Urbifossiella limnaea: one gene and its partner. The protein of the gene in region 1 binds, or shares a complex with, the protein of each later gene. Links are inferred from orthologs where the notes say so. Each region holds a gene or a part of one and is shown in the gene's direction. Other genes may lie near its edges.

Region 1 (6,690 bases):
CACGCACTCCTACGCCGCCGGCTCGCCCACCACCGACGGCCAGCGCCTGTACGCCTCGTTCGGCTCGGCCGGCACCTTCTGCTACGACCTCGACGGCAAGCTGCTGTGGTCCCGCGACCTCGGCCGCCTCAACACCCGCCTCGGCTGGGGCGAAGCCGTCACGCCCGTGATCCACGGCGACGCGCTGGTCGTGAACCACGACCAGGAGGCGAACGGCAAGCTGTTCTGCCTCGACGCGAAGACCGGCGCCACGCGGTGGGCCGCGCCGCGCGAGGAGAAGACGACGTGGAGCACGCCGCTGGTGACGGAGCACGGCGGCCGCACGGTGGTGGTGGCGAACGGCACGACCCGCGTCCGCGCCTACGACCTGGCGAGCGGCGCCGAGCTGTGGTCGGGCGGCACGATGACGACGAACCCGATCCCGTCGCCGGTGCGGGTCGGCGACGCGGCGGTGGCGATGGCCGGGTACGGCAAGTCGGTGATCCTGTCGCTGCCGCTCGCGTCGCGCGGCGAGCTGGGGGCGGAGCCGAAGGGGAACTGGCGCCGCGCCGCCGGGGCGCCGTACGTGCCGTCGCCGCTGCTGATGAGCGGCCGGCTCACCTTCACGCAGGCGAACGACTCGCTGCTGAGCGTGCTGGACGCGGCCACGGGGAAGGTGCTGCTCGACCGCGAGCGGGTGCCGGGGGCGCGGACGTTCTACGCCTCGCCGGTCGGCGCCGCGGGGCGGGTGTACCTCACCGACCGCACCGGCACGACGGTCGTGCTGAAGGACGGCGCCGCGATGGAGGTGCTGGCGACGAACGTGCTGAACGACCCGATCGACGCCAGCCCGGCGGCGGTGGGGCGCGAACTGTTCCTGCGCGGGGAGAAGTACCTGTACTGCGTCGCGGGGCGCGACTGATGCCCGACGTGAACCCGTGGTGGCTCGCGGCCGGGCTCGTGCCGCTGGCGCTGGCGGCGCGGTGGCTGTGGCACCTCGGCCGGGCCGTGCAGGTGGAGCGGGCGCGCGAGCTGTTCCGCCTCCAGCACGAGCGGTTCGAGGAGCACCTGCTGAAAGCCGCCGCCGCGACCGGCAAGCCGCGCGGGCTGACGTGGGTGGCGTGCCTCATCACCGGCGACGCGGTGCTGGCGCGAACCGCCGGCGGCATCGTGGCGCTCGTGCCGGTCGAGGTGCGGTTCGAGCCCGAGGCCGACTCGGACATGGCGGAGAACCCGATGGCGCGCGAGCCGCGGCCGGCGACGGCCGTGTTCAGCTTCGCGCGCGGCGGCTGGCACACCGACGGGCGGGTGGTGTTCAACCTCGACCCGGCGAAGGCGGCCGCCACGTTCGGCGCGGCGGTAATCGACTGACCCCGTAACCCCGGACCCGCATGACGCCCGACGACGACGCCCGCACGCTCCGCCGCATGGGCTACGCGCAGGAGCTGGCCCGCTGCCTCGGCGGGTTCTCGAACTTCGCCATCTCGCTTTCGATCATCTGCGTCCTCGCCGGCGGCCTCACCTCGTTCCACGTCGGGTTCTGCTCCGTCGGCGGCGTCGCCGTCGGCGTCGGCTGGCCGCTGATGTGCCTGCTGTCGCTGGCGGTCGCGGCCACGATGGGGCAGGTCGCCAGCGCCTTCCCGACGGCCGGCGGCCTGTACCACTGGGCGTCCGTCCTCGGCGGCCGCGGCTGGGGGTGGGCCACCGCCTGGTTCAACCTCGCCGGCCTCGTCACCGTCCTCGCCGCGATCAACGTCGGCACCTTCCGCTTCGCCGCGGCCGCGTTCGACCCGGCGTTCGACGCCGCCGACCCGGCCGGGTTGCGGCTGCAATTCCTCGTCGTCGCGCTCATGACGGCGTCGCAGGCGGCGGTGAACCACCTCGGCATCCGCGTCACCCGCGTCCTCACCGACTTCAGCGGCTGGTGGATTCTCGCCGCGTCCGCGGCGCTGACGCTGGCGCTGCTCGCCTACGCGCCGTCGCTCGACTTCGTGCGCCTCCTGACGGTGACGAACTACAGCGGCGAGGCGGGCGGGAACGTGTGGCCGGAGACGGGCTCGCTCGCGCTGCTGTTCACGCTCGGGCTGCTGCTGCCGGCGTACACCATCACCGGGTTCGACGCCTCGGCCCACGCCGCGGAGGAGACGGTTCACGCGGCGGACGCGGTGCCGCGCGGCATCGTGCGGTCGGTGCTGGTGTCGGGCGTCGCGGGGTGGGTGATGCTCTGCGCCGTGGTGTTGGCGATGCCGGACCCGGACGCGGCCGCGGTGCTCGGCGAGAAGGCGTTCGCGCACACGCTGACGGCGGCGGTGCCGGGCTGGCTGGCGACGGCGCTGTTCGGCGCGGCGGTGGTGGCGCAGTACCTGTGCGGGCTGGCGACGGTCACGTCGGCGTCGCGGATGGCGTTCGCGTTCGCACGGGACGGCGGGATGCCGTTCCACGCGGCCGTGCGGTGGGTGTCGCCGCGGTTCCAGACGCCGCCGGTCGCGGTGTGGGGCGTGGCCGTGGCGGCGGTCGCGTTCACCGCGTACACCCCGGTGTACACCACCATCACGGCGGTGTGCGTGATCTTCCTGTACGTCTCGTACGTGGTGCCGACGGCGATCGGGCTGCTGGCGCACGGCCGGTGGTGGACGGCGTTCGGCCCGTGGACGCTCGGCATCTGGTACCGGCCGCTGGCGGTGGTGAGCGTCGTCGCGTGCGTCGGGCTCATCGTCGTCGGCGTGCAGCCGCCGAACGACCAGGCCGCGTACGTGGTGCTTGGCATGGTGGCGCTGCTGACGGTCGGCTGGTTCGGCCACGCCCGCCGCACCTTCCCCGGCCCGCCGCGCGGCGTCCTGACCGGGGGCCGCGATGAGTGACGCCCCGCTGTCACCGCTCGATCCGGTGGCGGAACTGCTGGCGCGAACGCCGGCGCGGGTGCTCGCCGGCCGCGCCGGGCCGGGCTACCGCACCGCGACGTGGCTGCAACTCCGCGAGGACCACGCCGCCGCCCGCGACGCGGTTCACGCCGAGCTGGACCTGGACCGCCTCGGGCCGCTGGTGGACGAGTACCGACTGTTCGCCGTGAACACCCACGCCGGCTCGCGCACCGAGTTCCTGACGCGCCCCGACCTCGGCCGCCGGCTCGACGGCGCGGCGAGGGAGCGCGTCACGGCCGAGTGCCCGCGCGGGGCCGACCTCCAGGTCGTGATCGGCGACGGCCTGTCGGCGACGGCGGTGGCCGCACAGGTGCCGGCGCTGCTGCCGCTGCTGGCGGCGGCGGCGGCGGCGCGCGGCTGGACGTTCGGCCGGCCGTTCGCGGTCTGGAACTGCCGGGTCGGCGTCCTGAACGACGTGGGCGAGTTGCTCGATCCGGCGGTCGTGGTGCTGCTGATCGGCGAGCGGCCGGGCCTGGCGACGGCCGAGAGCTTGAGCGCCTACCTGGCGTACCGTCCGCGGCCGGGCCACACCGACGCCGACCGCAATCTTGTGTCGAACGTCCACGCCCGCGGCGTGTCGCCGGCCGACGCGGCGCGGCGCGTGGCGGCGCTGGCCGCCGCCGTGACCCGCGCCGGCGCCAGCGGCGTTGGCGTGAAGGAGGAGCTGCCGGGGTTGGCCGCTACAATTCCTCCGCCGCACCCGGGGGAACTGCCGTGATCTACCGCATCACCGAGGCGCTGTCGGTCGGCCGTTTCCCGCCCGCCGACTGGACGGCGCCTCTCCTGGCCCGCGGCGTCACGCACGTCGTCAACGTGTCCGGCCGGCCGAGCGAGGTCGCGGCCGGCGACGGCGCGTTCCGCGAGGTCGCCTGGTTCCCCCTCGACGACAGCCGCCGCATCCCCACCAGCACCGCGCTGCACGTCCTCGACGAGCTGCACCGCATGGCGACGCAGCCCGGGGCGCACGTCTACGTCCACTGCGGCGGCGGCTGCTACCGCGGCCCCACCGCGCTCTGGCTCTACCTCGTCGCCTGCGGCGCCGACCCCGACGCCGTCCGCGAGGAGGTCGTGGCGCGCGCGCCCGACGCCAGCCCCGGCCCCCCGAGCATGGTCGGCCCCGACCTGATTCTCGAAGTTCAGCGGCACGGCCGAACGCACTTCCTGCCGCACCCGCGCCCGGAGGTGCTCGCCCTCGTTCCGGTGCCGACGTGACCGTCGCCTACCTGAACGGCCGCTTCATCCCGTTCGCGGAAGCGAGTTTGCCGCTGCACGATGCCGGGTTCGTGTCCGGCGCCACCGTCGTGGACAACGCCCGCACCTACGGCCGCCGCCTGTTCCGCTGGGCCGACCACCTCGCGCGCTTCCGCCGCGACTGCGCCGCCTGCTACGTCCCCCTCGCCGCCACGGACGACGAGCTGACCGCGATCGCCACGGAGTTGGTGGCGCGGAACGGAGTGCTCCTCCCGGCCGACGGCGAGTTGCAGGTGGTGACGTTCGCCACGCCGGGGCCGCTCGGGTTCTACGTCGGCGAACCCACGAACGGCCCGCCGACGCTCGGGATGGTGACCTACCCGGTGCCCGCGCGCTACGCCCGCTTCGCAGAGGAGGGCGTGGTGCTGGCCGTGGCCGGGACGCAGACGACGCAGGCGGAAGACCTGCTGCCGCCGCGGGTGAAGCACCGCAGCCGGATGCTGTGGCACGTCGCCGAGCGGACCGTCCGCGGGTGGGCCGACGCCGACGCGGTGCCGGCGGTCGAGACGCAGGACGGGGTGCTCGACACGCCGATCGGTGGCGTCTTCAGCGTGGCCTTGGGGGCGGTGTACTTCCCGCCCGACGGGGCGGCGCTGGACAGCATCTCGTTGCGGGTCGCGGCCGAGTTGCTCGGCAGGCTCGGCGTCCCGGTCCGGAAGGAGCCCGGCGTCTCGATCGCGCGGCTCGCCGGCGGGGCGGCCACGGAGCTGATCCTGTGCGGCAGCGGGTGCGGCCCGGTCGGCGTGCGGGGCTTCGCGCGGGGGCCGGGCCAGTCGCGCGCGTTCCCGGTAGCGGGGCCGGTGCTAACGCGGTTGCGGGCGGCGTGGGCGGAGGAAGTGGCGGCGGGCGGCGGGTGAAGCGGCGTCGCCGCGGCCCGCGCCGTACAACAACAGCCGCTCTCCTTCCCGCGAGGAACCCGACCGCCATGCCGCGCGTCCTGATCGCCGACAAGCTCGAACCCGCCGGACTCGAACTCCTCAGGGCCGCCGGCATCGACGCCGAGACCCGCCTGGGCCTGAAAGGCGCCGACCTCGCCGCCGCCCTCCGCGAGTTCGACGCCGCCATCGTCCGCTCGCAACCCAAGGTGACCGCCGAGGCGCTGGAGAACCCGGGCAAGCTCCGGGCCATCGCCCGCGCCGGCGTCGGCGTGGACAACATCGACGTGGCCGCCGCCACCCGCCGCGGCATCGTCGTGATGAACACCCCCGGCGGCAACACCGTGTCGGCCGCCGAGCACACGGTGGCGCTGATGTTCGCCGTGGCCCGCAAGGTGGCCGCCGCCGACGCCGTCATGAAGGCCGGCGGGTGGGACCGCAACAAGTTCGTCGGCAGCCAGCTCGCCGGCAAGACGCTCGCTGTCGTCGGCCTCGGCCGCATCGGCCGCGAGGTCGCCCGCCGCGCCGTCGGCCTCGACATGACCGTCGTGGCGCTCGACCCGTTCGTCACCGCCGCGAAGGCCGCGGAGCTCGGGCTGCGGACCGTCAACTCGCTCGACGAGCTGCTGCCGCTCGCCGACTTCCTCACGATCCACGTTCCCGCCACCGCCGAGACGAAGGGACTGGTCGGCGCCCGCGAACTGGGCCTGATGAAGAAGACCGCCGTCGTGCTGAACGTCGCCCGGGGCGGCATCATCGACGAGTCGGCGCTCGCCGCGGCGCTCAAGGCCGGCACCATCGGCGGCGCCGGCGTGGACGTGTTCACCGCCGAGCCGACCACCGCCGACCAGCCGCTGCTGACGGCGCCGAACGTCGTGCTCACGCCGCACCTCGGGGCGAGCACGGTCGAGGCGCAGGAGAACGTCGCCGTCGAGGCGGCGCAGCTGATCGCCGACTTCCTGCTCAAGGGGCAGGTGGCCAACGCCGTGAACGCGCCGAGCGTGGACCCGCGCGAGCTGGCCGAGGTGCGGCCGTACGTCGACCTGGCGCGGCGGCTCGGCCTCCTGCACGCGCAGCTGACGCACGGTGCCGTCCGCAAGGCGACGCTGACGTATAAGGGCGACCTGGCCGGGAAGAAGACGCGACTTCTGACGGCCGCCTTCACCGCGGGGCTGCTGGAGTACCGGCTGAGCGGCGTGAACCTGGTGAACGCCGAGGTGTTCGCCCGGGAGCGCGGCATCGAGCTGGCCGAGTCGAGCAACCCGAGGAAGGGCGACTTCGCGGCGCTGATGCACACCGAGGTGGAGAGCGAGGGCGGCACGAGCGTCGCGGCCGGGACGCTGTTCGGCGACCAGTACGTGCGGCTCGTCCAGCTCAACAGCTTTCGGATGGAAGGCTACCTGGACGGCGTCCTGCTGGTGTTCGTCCACCGCGACGTGCCCGGCCTGATCGGGTTCGTCGGCACCATCTTCGGCAAGCACGGGGTGAACATCGCCCAGATGACGGTCGGCCGGGCGGCGCCGGGCGGAGAGGCGGTGGGCATCCTGAACCTGGACAGCCCGCCGAGCGAGGCGGCGCTGGCGGAGGTGAAGGCGCACCCGCACATCAGCAGCCTGTTCGTGGTGGCGCTGCCGCCGGCCGGCGAGGCGCCGGGATGGCTCGGA
Region 2 (6,686 bases), 6.4 Mb from region 1 along the record:
AACCGGCGGAGGAGGCACGCGAGGGGAAGCGGGCGTTCGCCGCGTTCATCCGCTCGCAGGCGCCGGAGCCGGAACCGGTACTGATGTTCCGCGCCGAGTCGCACCTGCTGGCGTTCCACCTCCGCCGGCCGATCGACACGAAGGTGGAGTGGCACGACCTGGCGGCGTGGCTGCGCGAGCCGGGGCCGCGGTTCGTGGTGATGCCGCCGGAGTACGTCTACCCCGCCGGCGAGATCGTGAAGGTGCGGCGGCTGGTGGAGGTCGGCCGGCTGGAGCAGTTCACCGGGGCGAAGCCGCCGCGGCCGCTCGTGTTCCTCCGCACCGCGGACGAGTAAGGCATGAGCGGGATCTTACCTTCCCAGTCCTTTGGGTTGGATGGTGAGGCTCCACTTGGGTAGTGTGCGTGAGCGGGTCAGTCGTGCGGCGATGGGACGAAAGGCCGCCTTGGTCAGCCGCACGCCCCGCTCGTACACGGCCGTCGTCTCCCGGATGATCGGCCGGAGCCCCCGCCACGTCATCGTCCCCGCCCACCGCAGCACGTCGGCCACCGACGACAGCAACGCCCCATTCCAGTGCCGCTCCAGGATCCCCCAGCACCGCTCGATCGGGTTGTACTTGCTGTGACACGGCGGCAGGTACACCAACTCCACCGCCACCCGGTGCCGGTCCACGAACCCCACCATCCGGTTCAGGAACTGGGTCCGCGAACTGCCGATCTCGGGGCCGTTGTCCAACTCCACGTGCAGGCGTGTGACGCCGGGGTGGACCGCCTTCCGCTCCTGCCACCAGAGGTCGAGGCCGTCGGCCAGGAAGTCGCTCGTCTCTCGCGAGCGGCCGAACAGGAACCACGGCTGGTGGATCGGCACCGCCCCGCGGTTCAACTCCAGCACCCCGAACGGCACCAGCACCGCCTCGGGGGACATGTCGTGATTGAGCGCCCTCACCCCCTCCGCCGCCCGGCCCTCACCACCGCGGGAGAAGTCACCCACCTTCACCTGACCCTCCCCAAGTTTCGTGGAGTCGAAGTTAACGGTGTATGCTCCGAGGAGGAGTACACCGATGGCCCGACTGCGTGCGACGTACACCGCCGAGTTCAAGCTCCGCGCGGTAAAGATGATCACCGACCAGAAGCTCTCCGTCGCCGAGGCCGCACGCCGCCTCGGGGTCAACGAGAACGTCCTCCACGAGTGGCGGAAGGCCCACCGGGGTCGCGGCGACGCCGCCTTCCCGGGGCACGGCAACCCGTCCCCGGCCGACGAGGAGCTCCGCCAACTCCGCGCCGAGAACGCACGACTTCGTGCCGAGCGGGACTTGTTAAAAAAAGCCGCCGCGTACTTCGCCAACCCGCCGACCTGACGTTCCGGTTCGTCGCCGACCACGCCGCCGAGTGGCCGGTCGGGTGGATGTGCGACGCCCTGGAGGTGTCGGCCAGCGGGTACTACGCCTGGGCGTCACGGGCCGACAGCGCGGCCGAGCAGCGGCGGCGGGAGCTGGTCGCGGCGATCCGGGAGGTCCACGCCGAGGTGAGGGAGCGGTACGGCAGCCCGCGCATGACCGCCGAGTTGAACGCCCGGGGTCAGGCGTGCTCGGAGAACGCCGTGGCCAAGCTCATGACGGCCCACGAAATCCGGGCGAGAACGCCGCGTCGGTTCGTGCGGACGACGGACTCGGGGCACGCCCACCCGGTCGCCGACAACCGACTCGACCGGGACTTCACGCCGGCCCGCCCGAACGCCGCCTGGTCGGCCGACATCACCTACGTCCCGACCCGCGAGGGGTGGGTGTACCTGGCCGTCGTCGAGGACCTGTTCAGCCGGATGATCGTGGGGTGGAGCATGGCGGCGACGATGGAGAGCCGGCTGGTCGTGGACGCCCTGGAGTTGGCGTTGGCCCGCCGCCGTCCCGGGGTCGGGCTGCTCGCGCACTCGGACCGCGGGAGCCAGTACGCGAGCGAGCACTACCAACGCGTCCTCACCGGGGCCGGGATCGTGTGCAGCATGAGCGGGGTGGGGCAGTGTTGGGATAACGCCCCGGTCGAGAGCTTCTTCGGCCGGCTGAAGTGCGAGGTCGGGATCGCGCCGGGCACGATGTTCGCCACCCGGGAGGACGCCCAGGCCGTGATCCTCGAGTACCTGGAAGTGTTCTACAACCGCGTCCGCCGCCACTCCTCCCTGGGGTCCGTGTCCCCCGAGGAGTTCGAGCGGACGTACCACCAGACCCACCGTTAACTTCGACTCCATTTTTCTTCGGGAAGATCAGGGATGTTCGGCGACATGCCCTGGCACATGGCCCTCGACGGGCTGGTGCTGCTGGTCGTGTCGCTGATGAGCATGCCGGTGGAGCTCGTCAAATTAATCCGCAAGCGGTTCTGAGCGGCCGCCGGCGTCTCGTCCGAGGCATTTCAAGCGTCACCGCTTGTCCGCTGGCCTCTCTACCACTTCGTAACGAAGGGCTAGCGACACGAGCACGGAATTGACACGGAAGTGCGTGCGCGGGGTGCAAAACCGACTCTGACGACGCACCTCGATCGGGCCGCCGGCCTCGAAAACCCCTAGTTTTCATGCATCGTGCGCATGGTGTGCATCAGCGAGACCGCTTCTGCATCGGGAAGTTATACGGCACGGCGCCTGGCTGTCGGGGGCCACTCGCCCGACTCGGCTGCGGGTGTCGCGAAGGGGGCCACATGTACGCCCACGTCGTCCGCGGGGAGCGGTTCGTCTTCCCCGACCTGCGCGACCTGCTGGCGAAGGCCAACGAGGCGAAGTCCGGCGACGCCCTCGCCGGCCTCGCCGCGCGCTCCGAGCGCGAGCGCGTCGCCGCCAAGCTGGCCCTCGCCGACGTCCCCCTCGGCGACATCGCCGACACGCCGCTGATCGACGACGACGTGACCCGCCTCCTTGCCGCCGGCCACGACCGCGGGGCGTTCGCGCCGCTGCGCTCCCTCACCGTCGGCGGCTTCCGCGAGTTCCTCCTCGACCACCGCACCGACGGGGCCGCACTGGCCGGCCTGCACCGCGCGATCACGCCCGAGGTCGCGGCGGCGGTGGCGAAGCTGATGGGGAACAAGGAGCTCGTCTACGTCGCGGCGAAGATTCGCGTCGTGACGCGCTGCCGGAACACGCTCGGCGAACGCGGCGTGTTCGGCGTGCGGGTGCAGCCGAACCACCCGACCGACGACGTCGGCGGCATCCTCCTCGCCGCGATCGACGGCCTGTGCTACGGCTGCGGCGACGCGGTGATCGGCGTGAACCCGGCCACCGAGTCCGTGGACACCGTCGCGGCGGTCCTCCGCGCCCTCGACCGCCTCATCGACGTGACCGGGGCGCCGACGCAGCACTGCGTGCTGTCGCACGTCACGACGCAGCTGGCGGCGCTGGAGCGCGGGGCGCCGGTCGATCTGCTGTTCCAGTCGGTCGCGGGGACGGAGGCGGCGAACCGCAGCTTTGGCGTCACGCCGGCGATGCTAAAGGAAGGACTGGAGCGCGTGCGCGAGTCGCACCGCGGCCGCGCGGTGAGCTGGGTCGGCGACCAGGTGACGTACTTCGAGACGGGGCAGGGGAGCGCCCTGTCGGCGGACGCGCACGGCGGGATCGACCAGCTGACGCTGGAGGCACGGGCGCAGGGCGTGGCGCGGGCGTTCGACCCGTTCCTGGTGAACAGCGTGGTGGGGTTCATCGGCCCCGAGTACCTGGCAGACGAGCGCCAGATCGTGCGGGCCGGCCTGGAAGATCACTTCGTCGGCAAGCTGCTCGGGCTCCCGATCGGCGTGGACGTGTGCTACACGAACCACGCCGACGCCGACCAGAACTCGGCGGACAACCTGCTGCTGTTGCTGGCAGCGGCGGGGTGCAACTACGTGATGGGGGTGCCGTGTGCCGACGACGTGATGCTGAACTACCAGAGCACGAGCTACCACGACGCGGCGACGGTGCGGGAGCTGTTCGGGCTGCACCCGGCGCCGGAGTTCGCGGCGTGGCTGGAGGCGCGCGGGGTGTTCCGCGCCGGCCGGCTGGCGCCGGCCGCCGCGCGGCCGGCGCTGCTGGCGCACCTGTCGGCGTTGGGCGGCTGAGGGGCGTGCGGCGACCGTCAGGGAACGCCGGGGGCTCCGACCTCGACGAGCGGAACGCCCGCGGCGAGTTGCGCCATCGCCGCGGGAAACTCGGCGGTCAAGAGAGTCCGAAGCGCGGCGTTCGACGTGTTCCCGCACCGGAGCCAGACCACCTGGGGCGGTGTCCCGAGTCGGCCGACCATTTCCGCGAAGTCGGCGTCCTTCGTCATCACGACTGCCCCGGCCGCCCGCGCGGCGTCGAAGATCGGCGGGTCGAGCGCGTCGCGCAGGCCGAGGTCACGGACGGCCGTCGCCGTCACCCCGAACGTTGCGGCCAGCCACGGCGCCAGGGCCGGCGACAGGTGCGCATCCAGCCAGACCGTCACGCGGCGGCCTCCGGCCGGGCGGTGAGGGCGCTGGCGTACCGCAGGCAGGCGACCACGTCGGCCGGTTCGAGGTCGGGCAGTTCGGCGACCACGTCGGCGTGCGACAGGCCGGCGGCGAGGAGGTCGAGCACGTCGCTGACGCGGATGCGCATCCCGCGCACGCACGGCCGCCCGCCGCACTGGAGCGGATTGAACGTGATCCGATCGTCCGCCACCATTGAACGCCTCCGCGGATCGTACCGCATTCTACATCGACGACAGCATCGCGTTCACCGCCGCACCGTCAGCAGCACCGGCGCGCTGGCGTAGCCGGTCTTCACCACGAAGTTGATCGGCACGTACGCCTGCACGCACACCGGCACGTCCGCACACGCGGCCGCGTCCGGCGCCGCCCGCAGCACGATGTGACCCACGCTCCCCGTGCCCAGCAGCGTCTTGCTCTTCGCCCCCACCACCGTCACGCCCAGCGGCAGCGGGTTGCCGTGGACGCCGCCGAGGTGCTGCAACAGCACGTCCAGCGTCAGCGTCTTGTCGTAGCCGGGGGCGCGCACCACCTCCACGTCCAGCTTCACCTCCTCGCCCGGCTTCAGCTCCACCCGCGTCGTCTTCACCTTCACGTCCAAAATGTCCAGCGGGCGGCACACAGCCACCGCCGGCATCCCCACGTCGAACCGGCCGCGGCCGCCGCCGGGGAGGTAAATCTCCTCCACCGGCACCGCCGTCCGCACCAGCCCGTCGGCCTTGCCGACCACGCGCACGGCCGCGGCGTCGAGCTTCGCGTCGGCCGCGGCCGACAGCACCACGCACCCCTGCGTCATCGCCGGCGGGATCGTCAGCGCGCTCGCGGTCACGCCCTTCGGCAAGCCTTCCACGTCCACGGTCACGGGACCGGCGAAGCCGTTCGTGCGCGTCACCTGCACGTACCACGCGGTGCGCCCGCCCTGGCCGACCGACGCCTTCGACGGGTCGCACTTGATCGTGAAGTCGGGCGCCGCGGGGGCCAGCTCCAGGTAGTAGACGTGGGCGTCGGAGCCGCGGTTGTTCAGGTCGCGGACGCGGGCCACGTAGTCGCCGTCGGCCGGCGGCGCGAACACGAGCCCCGGGTCCTTGCCGTTCAGGTCGTCGTTCGACATCAGCACCTTGCCGTCCGGCGTCATCACGTCGAGCACGCCGTCGAGCCGGCTGCGCAGCACCGTGCCGAAGCGGCGGGCGAGCACTTCGAGCCGAACCGCCTTCCCCTTCTGCGCCGCGAACACGAAGTGGTCCAGGTCGCCGCGGGTGCCGACGCGGCCGTTGGCGCCGCCGGGCATCGCCACGCGGGTGGCCTGCTTCGGGTCGTCGTTCGGCTCGGCCTCGGTGACGAGTGGCAGCGGCGTCACCACGAGCGGGGCCGGGTTCGTCAGTCCGGTCGGGCCGGGGAGCGACACCAGGCGCAAGCCGGACTCCGACGGAACGGTCAGCGGCCAGAGCGGCTGAACGAGGCGGGCGGTGCCGACGGGTGCGAACGGCGTCAGCTTGCCGGGGTTCGCCGCGAGTGGGAACAGGTGCTGGACGTACGGCCTGTCCGTGACCGTGAGGGCGTAGGTCCAGCGGGCGTCGCCGTCGAACTTGGCGTCGCGGACGGCGACGCGGTACTCGCCGTCGGCGGGCGCCTTGAACTCCAGCACGGGGTCGGCGAAGTAGCCGTCGTCGTTGGCGGCGAGTTCCTTGCCGGTGGCGTCGAACACGGCGATCAGCGGGTCGGCGTGCTTCTGGAGGTCGTGAATCTTGTCCTGGATGCGGGCGCCGTGGACCTCGAACGTGAGCACGGCGCCGGCCTTCGCGGCGAAGCGGTAGTAGTCCACGTTCTCGGCGGCCTCGGTGCGGCCGCACACGACGCTCGGCACGGGGATCGGCTGCGCCTTGTCGGGCGTGTTGTTGCCGGGCGCCTCCTGCACAACCGGCGCGTCCACGACGACCAGCTGGCCGAGCGACGAGACGCCGTGCGGGCAGGCGACGCGGAACTCGCGCACCCCGGGGGCGGCGTCGGCCGCGACCGTCACCTTGAGCTTCAGGCTGGTCTTGGCGTCGGCGGCGGCGACGGGCTCGGCGCTGACGCCGGTGCCGTCGAAGAGCACCTTGTGGGCGCCGGCGAGGGTGCTGGCCTGCGCGACGACGGTGACCTCGGCGGTGGTGCCGCGCTGCACCGCGGTGGGGGTGACGTGCGTCACCATCGGGAAAGAAGTCTGCGCGCGAACGGCCGCAGGGAGCAG

The links.
Region 2: the proteins of eutC (region 1) and eutB are in contact, whole or in part, in a solved structure (PDB 3ABO), measured with the Escherichia coli proteins. The link is inferred for Urbifossiella limnaea from one-to-one orthologs.

Annotation. Positions count from the first base shown.
Region 1 is NZ_CP036273.1:6,513,366-6,520,055, reverse strand. What follows is about bases 1,726-4,725. They hold eutC (ethanolamine ammonia-lyase subunit EutC), read left to right. Parts: upstream 1,726-2,832; coding sequence 2,833-3,618; downstream 3,619-4,725. Other genes in these bases: ETAA1_RS26575 (aminotransferase class IV), read left to right, coding at 4,109-4,725; ETAA1_RS32435 (protein-tyrosine phosphatase family protein), read left to right, coding at 3,615-4,112; ETAA1_RS26585 (amino acid permease), read left to right, coding at 1,726-2,840. In the rest of the region: ETAA1_RS26595 (PQQ-binding-like beta-propeller repeat protein), read left to right, coding at 1-901; ETAA1_RS26590 (hypothetical protein), read left to right, coding at 901-1,350; more of ETAA1_RS26585, read left to right, coding at 1,371-1,725; more of ETAA1_RS26575, read left to right, coding at 4,726-5,008; serA (phosphoglycerate dehydrogenase), read left to right, coding at 5,077-6,690. UniProt on the Escherichia coli protein: Catalyzes the deamination of various vicinal amino-alcohols to oxo compounds. Ethanolamine ammonia-lyase (EAL) allows bacteria to utilize ethanolamine as the sole source of nitrogen and carbon in the presence of external vitamin B12.
Region 2 is NZ_CP036273.1:140,301-146,986, reverse strand. Bases 1,881-4,876 are described here. They hold eutB (ethanolamine ammonia-lyase subunit EutB), read left to right. Parts: upstream 1,881-2,683; coding sequence 2,684-4,069; downstream 4,070-4,876. Other genes in these bases: ETAA1_RS32615 (PPC domain-containing protein), read right to left, coding at 4,704-4,876; ETAA1_RS00645 (DUF433 domain-containing protein), read right to left, coding at 4,431-4,652; ETAA1_RS00650 (DUF5615 family PIN-like protein), read right to left, coding at 4,087-4,434. Outside these bases: ETAA1_RS00675 (ArnT family glycosyltransferase), read left to right, coding at 1-335; ETAA1_RS00670 (ISAzo13-like element transposase-related protein), read right to left, coding at 351-989; more of ETAA1_RS32615, read right to left, coding at 4,877-6,686. UniProt on the Escherichia coli protein: Catalyzes the deamination of various vicinal amino-alcohols to oxo compounds. Allows this organism to utilize ethanolamine as the sole source of nitrogen and carbon in the presence of external vitamin B12.